One region of the Anoxybacillus sp. B2M1 genome, then DNA from elsewhere that is predicted to be linked to it. Evidence: predicted binding sites of a transcription regulator. Region 1 holds the regulator's gene; the other holds the start of a gene.

What was found. The regulator CtsR, encoded in region 1, represses protease genes until heat stress. The targets are predictions, from matches to a motif close to ATGGTCAATAAAGGTCAAACA.
Region 2: the regulator CtsR is predicted to act here: its motif matches at 3,664-3,684, upstream of GFC28_RS07110 (ATP-dependent Clp protease ATP-binding subunit).

Annotation. Positions count from the first base shown of each region.
Region 1 is NZ_CP015435.1:2,554,450-2,562,260, reverse strand. Features, by position in the region: gene GFC28_RS20295 (transposase) at 1-40, opposite strand, end outside; gene GFC28_RS12485 (CtsR family transcriptional regulator) at 1,125-1,586, shown strand; gene GFC28_RS12480 (protein-arginine kinase activator protein McsA) at 1,602-2,147, shown strand; gene GFC28_RS12475 (protein-arginine kinase McsB) at 2,150-3,250, shown strand; gene clpC (ATP-dependent protease ATP-binding subunit ClpC) at 3,237-5,669, shown strand; gene radA (DNA repair protein RadA) at 5,752-7,137, shown strand; gene GFC28_RS12460 (PIN/TRAM domain-containing protein) at 7,248-7,811, shown strand, end outside.
Region 2 is NZ_CP015435.1:1,467,431-1,475,241, reverse strand. Features, by position in the region: gene GFC28_RS07120 (ABC transporter substrate-binding protein) at 1-547, shown strand, start outside; gene GFC28_RS07115 (PaaI family thioesterase) at 955-1,371, shown strand; gene GFC28_RS07110 (ATP-dependent Clp protease ATP-binding subunit) at 1,466-3,610, opposite strand; gene GFC28_RS07105 (FixH family protein) at 3,813-4,547, shown strand; gene GFC28_RS07100 (YkvI family membrane protein) at 4,870-5,898, shown strand; gene GFC28_RS07095 (methyl-accepting chemotaxis protein) at 6,054-7,670, opposite strand.

The DNA of each region.
Region 1 (7,811 bases):
CTGCGGTGATACCTGTATAAAGTTGATAGCCCTTAAACAAGTGATAAGAGTGGGCATCATCCTTCCTCTCATTTGAGAATCATAGGGGCTGCTTCGGAGTGCCATATTGTCAATCCACACAGCTGAAGGCTGCTTGACACTTAAATGCATAAGCAGTTGAGCATGAGATTCCGGAAACTCTTGCTCTTGAAACCATTGTCTTGTACGAGAAAGCGTCGAAACATGCAGAACGTCGCTAGTCCACAAAGGTGGCGACAATAATCAAACCACTGAAGGACTCACATCAACTCTCGCAACGAATCGAGCGCAAAATACGTTTTTAAAAATAAGCACCTGAGTAATGCCTTTTTAAAATCGGCGGCCTCTCTGTTGTATACGGCGTGCCAAACAAAGAAAGCCGATGGATCTATTGGAAGAATGCATTCAAAAGAGATTTGATCTCCCACATGCCTGTTCTTTAATCAAATTAGAACGCATAATGTCCACTCTTTGGAGCTTATTGGTCGCTGTATAGGATTTTCAAGGGAGTGAGTGGGTTTTTATATGTCTTTATGCATTTATGATGCGCTTTGCGACATATTCACAATAAAATTGTACATTTCGTTTTTTCGATACGATTGGTTTTCACTGATTAAAATTTGAACCTCTTATTCACCCCATATCATATCCTCGAGCATATTAAACGTTAAATCATGTGAATGACCACGTCAAACTCCTTGGTTCCTGTGCTTCTCTCTCATTCAAAAACAGCTTAATTGACATATTCTACGGATTGAATATGCTTTGCTGCACATGCGAAAACTCTGAAAAAGTGCAGATACCAGTTTCCATCGTTTGATGAAGAATGTTTTCCTTTGTTGAATGGTTTACTGCTTTAAAGACGGATCTTTGAGCATTGGCATGTTGAGATATGTCCTTGCTTCATAATTATAACTTTTTTCTTGATATAAAGGATTTTTAGCATATGTTATCGAATTAATTCATACTGCTTTTGTTTTAAATTCGGAAAATCGGCAATCATATGATTATCTGCTCTTGTTTGTTGCATTTTTTTTATATCTGCTATATAGTAAAATTAAGGTCAAATATAGTCAAAGTCAACTACCTAAGCAAGGAGGGGTAGGGTGAGAAACATTTCTGATATTATCGAACAATATTTAAAGCAAGTTTTAAATATGAGTGAACAAGAAATTGTTGAGATTAAACGAAGTGAAATCGCCGATAAATTTCAGTGCGTTCCTTCACAGATTAATTATGTCATTAATACACGCTTTACTTTGGAACGAGGCTATATTGTAGAAAGCAAGCGTGGCGGTGGAGGCTATATTCGAATTATAAAAGTGAAAACAAAAAATGAATCGCAATTAATTGATCAGCTATTATCTTTAATTCGTCATCATGTCAGTCAATCGAGTGCAGAGGATATTATTCGCCGACTTGTTGAAGAAAAAGTCATTTCTGAACGAGAGGCAAATATTATGCTGAGCGTAATGGATCGATCTGTTTTATATATTGACTTGCCTCAAAGAGATGAGTTGAGAGCTAGAATGTTAAAAGCCATGTTAATGTCTTTGAAGTATAAATAGAAAGAGGTGAGATCTTTGATATGCCAAGAATGTAAGCAGAGACCGGCCACGATGCATTTTACGAAAATTATCAATGGTGAAAAGACAGAATTTCATCTTTGCGAACATTGTGCTCAAGAGCACGGGGACGTTTTTATGTTTCATGGAAATGCAGGATTCTCTTTGCAAAATTTATTGGCAGGTCTATTAAATTTTGAAGCTCCTACAAAGGGAGCCAAGCAAAATGCATTTCAAAGCATTGAAATTTTGCAATGTGAACGCTGCAACATGACATATAATCAATTCGCCAAAATCGGCCGTTTTGGCTGCTCTCATTGCTATCATACATTCGCTAAACAGCTGCAGCCGATATTGAAACGACTTCATAGTGGCAATACTACTCATGCAGGGAAAATTCCAAGACGAATCGGTGGCAGTATTTATATTCGTAAACAAATCGCTCATTTAAAACAAAAACTGCAAGAGCTTATTGCCAGAGAAGAGTTTGAAAAAGCAGCTGAAGTTCGCGATCAAATTCGTTTGCTTGAATCACGTGTAAGTAAACATGGGGAGGAGGGCTGATTGTGTCGCTTGAGAAGTTTTTGAATACAGCAGTAAGCTCTTGGATGAACCAAGAAGGTCCGGACTCAGACATTGTATTGAGCAGTCGGATTCGGCTTGCAAGGAATATTGTAGATTACCAGTTTCCCACTGTTTTTGGCAACGAAGAAGCCCAGCATATCGTACAGCAATTTGAACAGACATTTGCACGCCAATCACATCCTGTAGTTGGTAGATTTGAGCTTTTAAAAATGAATGAGCTCCAAACGATCGAAAAAAGGGTATTGGTTGAAAAACATTTAATTAGTCCACATTTAGCGGAAGATTGCCCATTCGGAGCATGCTTGCTGTCGGAAAATGAAGAGGTAAGCATTATGATTAACGAGGAGGACCATATTCGTATTCAATGTTTATTTCCAGGACTGCAACTGACAGAAGCTTTAGAGATGGCCAATGCGCTGGATGATTGGATTGAAATGCATGTCAATTACGCATTTGATGAAAAGAAAGGTTATTTAACAAGCTGTCCTACAAATGTAGGAACAGGATTAAGAGCATCGGTAATGATGCATTTACCGGCTCTGATTCTAACACAGCAAATGAACCAAATCATTCCGGCCATTAGCCAACTAGGATTAGTGGTACGAGGAACGTATGGAGAAGGAAGTGAGGCCTTAGGGAATATATTCCAAATATCAAATCAAATTACGCTTGGCAAATCAGAAGAAGATATTGTGGAGGATTTAAAAAGTGTTGTTCAACAATTAATTGCTCAGGAAAGAATGGCAAGAGAGGCATTAGTCAAAACTTTAAACATACAATTAGAAGACAGAGTCTTTCGCTCCTATGGCATCTTGACCAATTGCCGTGTTATCGAATCGAAGGAAGCGGCCCAATGTTTATCGGATGTACGTTTGGGAATTGATTTAGGGTATATTAAAAACATTTCTCGGAGCATTCTAAATGAGCTGATGATTTTAATGCAGCCGGGATTCTTACAGCAATATGCTGGCGGAGCATTAAGACCTAATGAACGGGATGTTCTTCGAGCTACTTTGATTCGAGAACGTTTAAAAATGGAAGAACGAAAAGCAATGGAGGGTGATGAAAATGATGTTCGGTAGATTCACAGAACGGGCGCAAAAAGTGTTGGCTTTAGCTCAAGAAGAAGCGGTACGTCTTGGTCACAATAACATTGGCACGGAGCATATTTTGCTTGGATTGATTCGCGAGGGAGAAGGGATTGCCGCTAAAGCTTTAATTGCTTTGGGGTTAGGACCAGAAAAGATTCAGAAGGAAGTAGAAGCATTGATTGGTCGAGGACATGAGGTGTCGCAAACGATTCACTATACGCCACGTGCCAAAAAAGTGATTGAGCTTTCTATGGATGAAGCCAGAAAGCTTGGACATTCGTATGTAGGTACAGAGCATATTTTGCTTGGCTTAATTCGTGAAGGAGAGGGAGTCGCCGCTCGTGTTCTCAATAATTTAGGGGTAAGCTTGAATAAAGCACGTCAACAAGTGTTACAACTATTGGGAAGCAATGAGTCTGTTTCCGGACACCAAGGCAGTGCTTCCCATGTGAGTACACCGACGCTAGACAGTCTTGCTCGCGATTTAACAGCCATTGCTCGCGAAGGCAGCTTAGATCCTGTCATCGGAAGAAGTAAAGAGATTCAACGTGTGATTGAAGTATTAAGCCGACGCACGAAAAACAACCCGGTATTAATCGGTGAACCTGGTGTAGGTAAAACAGCGATTGCAGAAGGATTGGCGCAGCAAATTGTCAATAATGAAGTTCCTGAAACGTTACGAGACAAGCGAGTCATGACGTTAGACATGGGGACAGTTGTTGCCGGAACCAAATATCGCGGTGAATTTGAAGACCGCTTGAAAAAAGTTATGGATGAAATTCGTCAAGCAGGAAATATTATTTTATTTATTGATGAGCTGCATACGCTCATTGGCGCAGGGGGAGCGGAAGGAGCTATTGATGCTTCAAACATTTTAAAACCTTCATTAGCTCGTGGTGAATTGCAGTGTATCGGTGCTACAACGTTAGATGAATACCGGAAATATATCGAGAAGGATGCTGCGCTAGAACGCCGTTTCCAGCCAATTTATGTTGATGAACCGACTGTTGAAGAGTCCATTCAAATTTTAAAAGGGTTACGTGACCGATATGAAGCGCATCATCGTGTCTCGATTTCTGATGAAGCAATTATTCAAGCAGTGAAGCTATCAGATCGATATATTACAGATCGCTTTCTCCCAGATAAAGCCATTGATTTAATTGATGAGGCATGCTCAAAAGTGCGTCTTCGTTCTTTTACCGCTCCTCCTAATTTAAAAGAGTTGGAACAAAAGTTAGAAGAGGTTCGTAAAGAAAAAGACGCTGCTGTTCAGAGTCAGGAATTTGAAAAAGCTGCTTCATTGCGCGATACGGAACAACGTTTGCGTGAGGAATTAGAAGAAACAAAACGCGCTTGGAAAGAAAAGCAAGGTCAAGAAAATTCGGAAGTAACAGTAGAGGATATTGCTTTGGTTGTATCTAGCTGGACAGGAATACCTGTATCGAAATTGGCGCAAACAGAAACAGAACGGTTGTTAAAGCTTGAAGAAATTTTGCATTCGCGAGTGATTGGACAGGAAGAAGCAGTGAAAGCAGTGGCGAAGGCGGTCCGACGTGCCCGTGCAGGATTAAAGGATCCAAAGCGTCCAATCGGTTCATTTATCTTCCTTGGACCAACTGGGGTAGGAAAAACAGAGTTAGCACGAGCACTGGCAGAAGCGATGTTTGGAGATGAGGATGCGTTGATTCGCATCGATATGTCCGAGTATATGGAGAAGCATTCTACTTCTCGACTTGTTGGTTCTCCTCCTGGATATGTCGGATATGAAGAAGGAGGACAATTGACAGAAAAAGTTCGCCGTAAACCGTACTCGGTCGTTTTATTGGATGAGATGGAAAAAGCACATCCAGATGTATTTAATATTCTTTTGCAGGTATTAGAAGACGGACGTTTAACAGATTCAAAAGGAAGAACGGTTGATTTCCGCAATACGATTGTGATTATGACATCCAATGTGGGAGCTGATGCCCTGAAACGAAATAAGTATGTAGGCTTTAATGTTCAAGATGAAAGCCAGAAATATAAAGACATGAAGGGTAAAGTCATGGATGAATTGAAAAAAGCGTTCCGTCCAGAGTTTTTGAATCGTATTGATGAAATTATTGTATTCCACTCATTAGAAAAACAACATTTAGCAAAAATTGTTCATCTTATGGCCGATCAGCTTGTAAAACGTTTAACAGAGCAAGATATTGAATTAGAATTGACGGAAGCAACGATTGCAAAAATTGCTGAAGAAGGACATGACCCAGAATATGGTGCTCGTCCATTGCGCCGAGCTTTACAAAAACACATTGAAGACCGCTTATCTGAAGAGCTGTTGAAAGGAACGATCACAAAAGGGCAAAAAGTCATTGTAGATGTCAAAGACGGAGAATTTGTAGTTTTATCAGAACAAACCGTTCAGTAAAAGGTGGCAGCAAGGTATGCGGCAGAAGTAGATTGGCGCATACCTTCTTTTTGCATTTGCGAATAGAGAGGAATTAGCTGTTATGAAAAAGAAAACGAAATTTGTATGTCAAGAATGCGGATATGAATCAGCCAAATGGATGGGAAAGTGTCCAGGTTGTCAGACGTGGAACTCTATGGTTGAGGAAATTGAGAGAGGAAAACCAGCAGCAAGGGGAGTATTTGTTCATACTGCTCCTTCTTCTATATCCAAGCCAGTGTCGATTACAACCGTAGCAACAGCACAGGAGCCAAGAATGGTAACGGATCTTGCGGAATTTAATCGCGTGTTAGGTGGCGGAATCGTTAAAGGTTCTCTCGTTCTTATCGGCGGTGATCCTGGTATCGGAAAATCAACCATTCTTTTGCAGGTGTCTGCACAATTGGCGTTGAATCAATATAAAGTGCTATATATTTCCGGGGAAGAATCAGTCAAGCAAACGAAGCTGCGTGCTGACCGTTTGGGTATTTCCGCTAATGAGCTGTATGTATTATCAGAAACAGACTTGGAATATATTCATCAAGCGATTGAAGAAATTCAACCTGACTTTGTAGTAATTGATTCCATTCAAACGATCTATCGAGCCGAGATTACATCAGCTCCCGGCAGCGTTTCTCAAGTCAGGGAGTGTACAGGGGAATTGATGCGAATCGCTAAAACAAAAGGAATTGCGATTTTTATTGTCGGCCATGTAACAAAGGAAGGCTCCATTGCTGGACCGAGAATTTTAGAGCATATGGTAGATACAGTTTTGTATTTTGAAGGTGAGCGCCATCATACGTACCGAATTTTACGAGCAGTGAAGAATCGATTTGGATCGACTAATGAGATTGGTATTTTTGAAATGAGAGAAACGGGGCTGCTAGAGGTTGAAAACCCTTCAGAGGTATTCTTGGAAGAACGATCAAGCGGAGTGGCAGGATCAACGGTAGTAGCGTCAATGGAGGGCACAAGACCCGTGCTCGTGGAAATTCAAGCGTTAATTTCCCCAACAAGCTTTGGCAATCCAAGAAGAATGGCGACGGGAATTGACCATAACCGCGTATCATTGCTGATGGCTGTACTAGAAAAAAGAGTTGGGTTGCTTCTGCAAAACCAAGATGCTTATTTAAAAGTAGCCGGGGGAGTCAAATTAGATGAACCAGCTATTGATTTAGCCATCGCTGTAAGCATTGCTTCTAGCTTTCGCGATCTGCCGACGAATCCATCAGATGTCATCATCGGAGAGGTGGGGCTGACAGGAGAAGTACGTCGAGTCTCTCGTATCGAGCAGCGAGTTCAAGAAGCAGTAAAGCTTGGATTTCATCGTATTATTATTCCAAAAAATAATTTGGGAGGATGGCTGGCGCCAAAAGGAGTGGAAATTATAGGGGTGTCTCATGTCGCTGAAGCGTTGGAATACACGTTAGGAGACAGAAAATCTGTATGAATAAACGTTACAAACATGTATCAAATTTTTAAAAAAGATTAAAAACTGTGTTATCATTGGTTTCAAACATTGGAAACTGTTTATAATGTAGTTGAGGAGGTGAAAGTATGATGTTAAAGAGAGTAGTCCAATTATTTTTCTTAGTCGTCGGAGGGACCTTAGGAATTATTTTTCTTCCGAATATATTTCGACTGCTGAATATCCATCATCTTTCATTTTTTAACAATCCATATATGCTGGCGATTTTGGGAGCACTTATTTTCTTTATCATGACTTTTTGGCTAGTTGATTATGTAGTGGGTTTAATTCACTGGATTGAAGAATCTCTGGTAAAAGCGCCTGTCACAGATATTTTGTTTGGAAGCTTAGGGTTAATTTTTGGATTATTTGTTGCATTTTTAGTGGTGATGCCGCTTAAAGCATTTCAATTTCAAGTCGTTAATACCGTGCTGCCAGTTTTTTTAACGATTTTGCTTGGTTATTTAGGATTTCAGGTAGGATTTAAGAAACGCCATGAGTTGATGAATTTATTTTCCATTTCTAGTCGTATGTCTAAGAAAAAAGGAACAGAAGAAGAAAGCGACAAGCAAAAAAACAGTACTTTAAAAATTCTTGATACAAGCGTGATTATTGACGGACGAATTGCTGATATTTGCCAAACAGGATTTTTAGAG
Region 2 (7,811 bases), 1.1 Mb from region 1:
TCAAGATCCAGATATGAGTGCACAGCTGACGCGTATTAAAAGTTCAGGAGCGCAGGCGGTTGTAGTTTGGGGAACAAACCCAGGTCCTGCGGTGATTGCTAGTAATATGAAGAAGTTGAATATGGCAATACCGATGATCGGAAGCCATGGTATAGCAAATCAAAATTTCATTAATTTAGCGAAGGATGCAGCGGAAGGCGTTGTTATTCCCACAGGAAAGCTATTGTTTCCTGAGCAAATTCCTAAAGATGATGCTCAGTACGAAGTGATCACATCTTTCCACAAAGCATATGTTGAAAAATATGGGAATGAACCAACCAACTTTGGAGCATATGGGCATGATAATATAATGCTTGTCATTGAGGCATTGCGTTCCGGTGCCAATGATCGCGAGTCTATTCGTGATTTCTTAGAAAACAAAGTGAAGAATTGGGTTGGGGCAACAGGCATGTTTACTTTTTCTCCAGATGATCACAATGGCTTAACTTCCGATAGCATGGTTATGGCTGTTGTCAAAGATGGAAAATGGACGCTGCTTGAGAATTAAGAAAGCGAATAATTTTATTATTGTGATGTAAAACATGGAGTTAGATGATATATAGTAAGGACCAATAAGTGCTATGCTTGAATCCGTGTTTAATGGGGATGAAAGAGGAGACAAGGAGCGTATGCGTAACTATATTTCTGATATTCAGGAATTTAATTGAAATTATAAATGAAATGTGAAGATTTACTGAATGGTCTTTGAAAAGTTGCTAAATGAGAGAAAGCTGTGGATCTGCCTTTAGCTATGGATTCACGTGATAAAAGCTCGAACGACACCGCTTTCAGACTAATAAATGGGTCTGGAAGCGGTTCGTTGTTAGGATACAAAAACGACACGAGCTTCATATTGAAGATATAAAGGTTAAAAGGGTAAGTTTCATCTATTATAATTAGCGGGGTGAATAAAAAATGATGGAAGAACTTATAAAGAAGATGAAGGAAGACCCTTTCGCTCGATATTTAGGTGTTTCTATTGATGAAGTTAGACAAGGATATGCGCAAGTTTCAATGGAAATTAAAGACCATTTGTTGAATTTTAATGGAAGCACAAATGGTGGTGCGATTTTTTCTTTAGCGGATATAGCCTTTGCCTGCGCCAGCAATTCCCATAATCAAATCGCTGTTGGAATTACGATGACCATGCATTACATTAAAGCGAGCGTCGTGGGCGAAAAGCTGATAGCCGTTGCACAGGAAGAAACGGACCCACATCGTCTCGGATTATACCGGATTGTTGTTTTGAATGATAATGAGGAGATTATTGCTCTCGCCGAAGGGATGGTTTATAGGAAGAAAGGAACAGTTGTTTCTGTTCCTACACAATAAAATGAAAGAGAAATCCTGGATTCCACAGAGAAATAAAAAATAGAGACTAGTCTCAAAAAGGATGTTTGAATGCCCTTTTGAGACAGCCTCTTCTTTAATTTATTGATCGGGCGACGATGTGCTCGTTTTCAACTGTAATTTGAATTTTTTTCACTTTATCCTGATCAAGAAGTAAGTCAGCCACTTGATCTTCGATATGCTCTTGAATGGCCCGGCGTAACGGACGAGCTCCGAATGAAGGATGGTAGCCGATTTCAGCAAGCTTTTCCTTCGCTTCCTGCGATACTTCAAGCTGAATGCCCTCATCTTTTAAGGTTGTTTGCAGCTCAGCAAGCATTAACTCAACAATTTGTAGCATGTGCTCTTTTTGCAGCGCTTTAAATTCAATAATGGCATCCAAGCGATTTAAAAACTCCGGTTTGAAGTACGCGCTTAGAGAGTCGAGAATGCTTGTTTGGCCAACGCGATTTTCTTTTTCAAAGCCGACTGTAATTTTTTTATCGGTAACACCGGCGTTGCTTGTCATAATAATAACGGTATCCTTAAAGCTAACTGTGCGGCCTTGGCTATCTGTTAAACGCCCGTCCTCTAAGATTTGCAAAAAGATGTGTTGCACATCAGGATGGGCTTTTTCAATTTCATCAAGCAAGATCATGCTATAAGGATTGCGGCGCACCTTTTCTGTTAGCTGTCCCGCTTCTTCGTGTCCAACGTAGCCAGGAGGTGAACCGATTAATTTCGATACAGAATGCTTTTCCATATATTCGCTCATATCTAAACGAATCATGGCGTCTTTTGAACCAAATAGCTCCTCTGCCAGCGTCTTTGTCAGCTCTGTTTTACCGACTCCTGTTGGGCCGACGAAGAGGAAGGAGCCAATTGGCCGGTTTTTCGCTTTTAGTCCAGCCCGGCTGCGGCGGATCGCTTTAGCCACTTTTTTCACCGCTTCTTCTTGTCCAATGATCTTTTTCGCTAAGTTTTCTTCCAACTGCTTCATTTTTGTTTTTTCGTCAGCTTGGAGCTTGCCGACAGGGATGCCCGTTTTTTCTTCGATTAATTGCTGAATATCAGCAACATCAACAATCGGTGTTTCATCAGCTTGCTGGTTTTGCAGCTGCTTTTCTAATCGGAGCTCTTCAGCCCGCAATTGAGCGGCGCGTTCATAATTTTCTTCCGCCGCTGCTTTTTCTTTTTCCTTCGCTAAAAAGGCCAATCGTTGTTGAATATTTTTTTCATCTGTTGCAGCAATGCGTAAATTGGCTTTTGAGCCAGCCTCATCTAATAAATCAATGGCTTTATCCGGCAAAAAGCGGTCTTGAATGTAGCGGTGCGATAAAGCTGCACACGCTTGAATCGCTTCATCCGTATATTTTACGCGATGGAATTGTTCATATTTTTCTTGAATTCCTTTTAAAATATGGATGGCTTCGTCCACTGTTGGCTCATGAACAATAACAGGCTGGAAGCGACGTTCAAGAGCAGCATCTTTTTCAATTTGTCGATATTCTTTTAATGTCGTTGCTCCAACGATCTGAAGTTCGCCGCGGGCAAGAGCTGGCTTCAGAATATTGCCTGCATCCATGGAGCCTTCAGCAGAGCCGGCTCCGACTAGCAAATGAATCTCATCGATAAAAAGAATAATATTTTTTCGCCGTTGCAGTTCGGCAATGAGCTGCTTCATTCGCTCCTCAAATTGTCCGCGAATGCCAGTATTGGCTACGAGAGAAGCGACATCAAGCAAATATACTTCTTTGTTTAACAGTTTTTCTGGAACGCGTCCTTCCGCAATTTTTAAGGCTAATCCTTCGACGATCGCTGTTTTTCCGACACCCGGCTCTCCAATCAGCACAGGATTGTTTTTATTGCGCCGGTTTAAAATTTCAATGACTCGTTCAATTTCTTGGTCGCGGCCAATGACTGGATCGATCAATCCCGCCTTTGCTAGCTGGGTTAAATTGCGACCAAATTGATCTAAAAAGCCGCCGCCTCTGTGCGATGGCGTCATTGGTATTGGATTTGCCGAAGAAGAGAATGCTGAATCGGCCGCCAGGTTTCCTGAAAAGAACGAATCTAGCGGAATGGATGGAAATGTTCCGAATTCAAAATTCATTGGAATGGTCAATTCTTGTTTTTGTTTTGTATAGCACTCATGACAAAGCTGCAGCTGCTTTTTTTCATGATTAATTTGCATCTGAACGAATACGGTTGCTTTGTGTTGATGACATAATTGGCAAAGCATGAGGCATAACCTCCTTTTTTGACTTTGACTATATTTGACTTTAACTTTATTATAATTTGACCTTTTTTGACTTTCAAGAGGTTTTTATAAATTTTTTGTGCGATTGGTGAAATGTTTTTGAAAAAAATGTGAACAATGATTTGTAGCTAGAAAGAGGTGTGATATAGTGGACAATGAGAGAAGAAAGAGGGGGAACGTGAAGATGAAAGTTTATATTCGCTTGATGCTTGCCATGATGGTGGTGTTATTGATTTCGGCATGTGGCCAAACGAAAGATCAATCGGCTGATGAACCTGCCATTTTAAATGTAAAAATAGATGTGAAGTCGCCAATTGAGCTTCAGAAAAAAACAGAAATCGCTTGTATTGTTACATATGGAAAGGAAAAAGTGAACGACGCGGATGAGGTGAAGTTCGAAATTTGGAAGCAGGGAAACGACCAGCATGAAATGATTTCAGCCAAGAGCAAAGGAAACGGAAAATACGCTATTGAAAAAACATTTACCGAGGCAGGAACATATTCCATTGTGGCCCATGTTACAGCTCGCAATATGCATAATATGCCCAAAACAGATGTGATTGTAGGTGACAATGCTGGTTCCGCATCGGAGCATGAAGAAAGCGGTTCTGACCATTCGCACCATGACGATGCTGCTGGTGTGGCTGTAACGTTGCATCCACAGATGTTTACAGTCAACAAGGAGGAACCAATTGTTGCCGATATTGTGTATAATGACCAGCCACTTACGGCGGCAAAAGTTCGTTTTGAAATCTGGAAGGACCAGATGAAGCATGAGTTTATCGATGCGAATGAACAAGGCAGTGGAAAATACCAGGCGAAAACAGTATTTAAAGAAAAGGGAACGTTTTCAGTTAAAGTGCATGTCGAAACGAACGAATTGCATGAACATCAAGTAAAGCAAGTGATGGTTCAATAGAAAGGAAGCCCCAAAGGCTTCCTTTTTTCTATTTTCTTTTCGTCTTTCTTTGTCCTTTTTTTCATATATATAACCAAGCATATTAGCGAACTGATCAAACCAAATCGACGGCTCATTCCACACTGTTCTGCCATTGCTTATAAGCAGCCTGCAATCGAAATGGAGATAGCGTTTAGGGCGATGGCTAACGGCTGGATTGCTGGGCTCGAAGCTTTGATTGAGGAGAGGGGAGAAAAGCTCGGTGCTCAGCCTCGTGAGCTTGTATTTTCAATAAATAATGGATTACCACGATAAGCTAGGGAAGAGAGACAGGGGGAAGAAAATGATTAAAAGATGGCTGGCAGCTTGGCAGATTGCCGCTGTATACGTAGGAACTGTCGTTGGAGCAGGATTTGCGACAGGAAAAGAGATTATTGCTTTTTTTACACAATACGGAAAAATTGGAACGATGGGAGTTTTGGTTAGCGGTTGGCTGTTTGCATGGCTAGGAATGCGGATGATGATGATGGCGAGAGCGCTGCGTGCTTCCTCGTACAAGCAATTGAATGATTATTTGTTTGGCAAAACGGCCAGCACATTCGTTACGTTCATTATGACGATCATGATTGTTGGCGTGACTTCTGTGATGCTATCAGGAGCAGGAGCGTTATTTGAGGAGCAGCTCGGATTGCCGAAGCCTCTAGGGATGCTGGCAACGATCGTTCTTGTGTTTGCCGTGATGCTTTATGATGCGAAAGGCTTATTTGCCGTGAATGTGTTCGTTGTTCCGATGATGATCCTATTTAGCTTTGTGCTTTTAGGGAAATTACTGCTTGGGGGAGAATGGTGCGGTCCTTCTAGCTCCTCTCCTTCCTCTTGGAGTGCTTTTTTCTCGCCTCTTTCCTATGCGGCCTTTAATTTAGCGATGGCGCAGCCGGTTCTTGTTCCGCTCGCCTCTGAAGCAGAGGACGATCGAGTGGTCAAGTGGGGAGCGCTGCTTGGCGGGATATTGCTAACGAGCATTTTATTGAGCAGCCACTTTGTTTTGCTGTCTTTTCCGCATGTATTGCGTTATGAAATTCCTATGGCTGAAATTGTTCGCACGTTTTTTATGTATTTTTATTGGTTGTATTTATTCGTTATTTATGGCGAGATTTTTACGTCCATCATTGGGGGAGTATTTGGGCTGCAGCGACAGTTTCAGGCATTCTCCTCGACGTTGTTTTTGGCGATTTTGTTTTTGATTTTGTATACGATCAGTTCATTTCGCTACGGATCTTTGCTCTCATTCTTATATCCTTTGTTTGGATATATCAGTCTTTTGTTTCTTGTTTTGCTTTTGTTTCGCAAAATTCCTCAGACGCAAAAATAGGATGCGGCAAAAATCTGCTTTTCAAAAAAATGAAAGGCTTGGCGGTGCAGCCAAGCCTTTTGGTTTTAAAAAAAGATAGGGCATTTGTGCGATTCGCTCAGCTCAGATAATGGGCGTTTTTAGCCGTGAAGCGTTCGACAAACGGTTAGTATAAACTAGGCATGCTGGAAGCGGGTGACGATTTGTTGCAGCTGTTGAACAGAGGTGGATAAAACAGCGGCATCCTTGGCCAGTTCATGAATGGCAATGGTTTGCTGTTCCAATCCTGAAGTTGTTTCATGAACCATATTGGTAAAATCTTTAGCAATGCTATGCACTTCTTCGATCGTTTGTTTTAATTCATCACCATGGTTCGTAATCTGCTCCACATGATTTCGGCTACGCAGCAGCAGGTCATTCATTTGTGAAAAAACTTGCAAAAATGATTTCATCGCTTCATTTGTTTTTAAAAAGGAATGCATAGTGGTGGCAGCGGTTTGCCCGTTTTGCTGAACCGCTTCCACTGCACGATCTAGCAAATGCCTCATATCTTGCAACGAAGATAAAATTTGTGCGGAAAAGGTGTTAGTGTTTTCCGCCAGCTTTCTGACTTCTTGAGCGACAATGGCAAATCCTTTTCCAGCTTCTCCAGCTCTTGATGCTTCAATCGAAGCATTTAGCGCAAGCAAATTTGTTTGCTTGGCAATCGCTGTAATGGCCGAAACAATTCCCACGGCTTGATTGGCTTCTTGAGAAGCGGAGTAGATGAGCGAAGCCGTCTCTTGCATATCATGCTGCATCCCATCCATTTGCTCTTTTGTCAATTCAAGCAAGCGGCTTCCTTCGCGCATCGATTCCGTTACTTCTCTCGCATGGTTAACAACGCTTTCAAACTCTTTTTGCATATCCCATACTTCTTCAAGCATTTTAGTGACAAATTGATTGGCATGTCCTACTGATGCGGTTTGCTGCTTTGCCCCTTCGCGGAATGTTTCCATCGCAGCGGCAATTTCGTCAAACGACTCTGAAAGGCGTCTCGTTTCATTTGTTTGCTGCTCGCCTACTTTGCTTACGGTTTGGGTAGCTTTGGCTAATTCTGCTAAAATCGTGCGCATACCTAGAATCATTTTGTTAAGCTCATACCCAATTTGATGAAATATCGTTCGTTTTTGAACTGTCTGTACTTGCACGTCAAGATTTCCTGACGAAACGGTGCGAGTGACATAGTACCAGTGGCGGCATTCTTTGATGATCGCTCGATAAAGGAAGGTATGGAGAATAAGGCTGATTACGATCGTTAAGCTACAAATGAATAATGGCGATAAAGAGAGCAGTTGAGCGATAAAAAAGCTGATGGTGGCCGGAATGGCCGATAGACATGCTAATTGAATTTGCAAAGTAGGCTGATAAGATAATCTGCCCATTCGCAAATTTAATCGCTTGCCTGTGCTGTCTATGTATAGAGGGCAACTTGCATCGATGAGCAGCTCACCGGTATCACGCTTGTACGCTTGCAGAAGCGGTTCGGTTGTTTGAGCAGCTTTTTGGCCAACTTCATCAGAAAACGTTCGGCCTTCGCGCAGCCGATTCGTGTGGACAATGGCATAGCCTGTTTCATCAACGATAACAAAATATTCATCATGCTGCAGCTGTTCATCAAGAAATGAGCGAATGCGATCAATTTGCTGTTCAAAAGGCTTGGTTTTGTCTATTTTTTGCTGAATTTGTTCAGCCACTTGAACAACTTTTTTCAGTGCATCTTGTGCCTCTTTCTTTTTGAGTAGTCGATTCATTATGTCCCCCTCCGTTCTTATTTCTTTCAATATATACTGAAAATTTAGATTTATCAACCTAGGAAAAAGGATGTCTATGCATAAAACAACAAAATCAAGGGAGACTAGCAAATAAATGCTTGTTTGATTAATGAAGGCTTG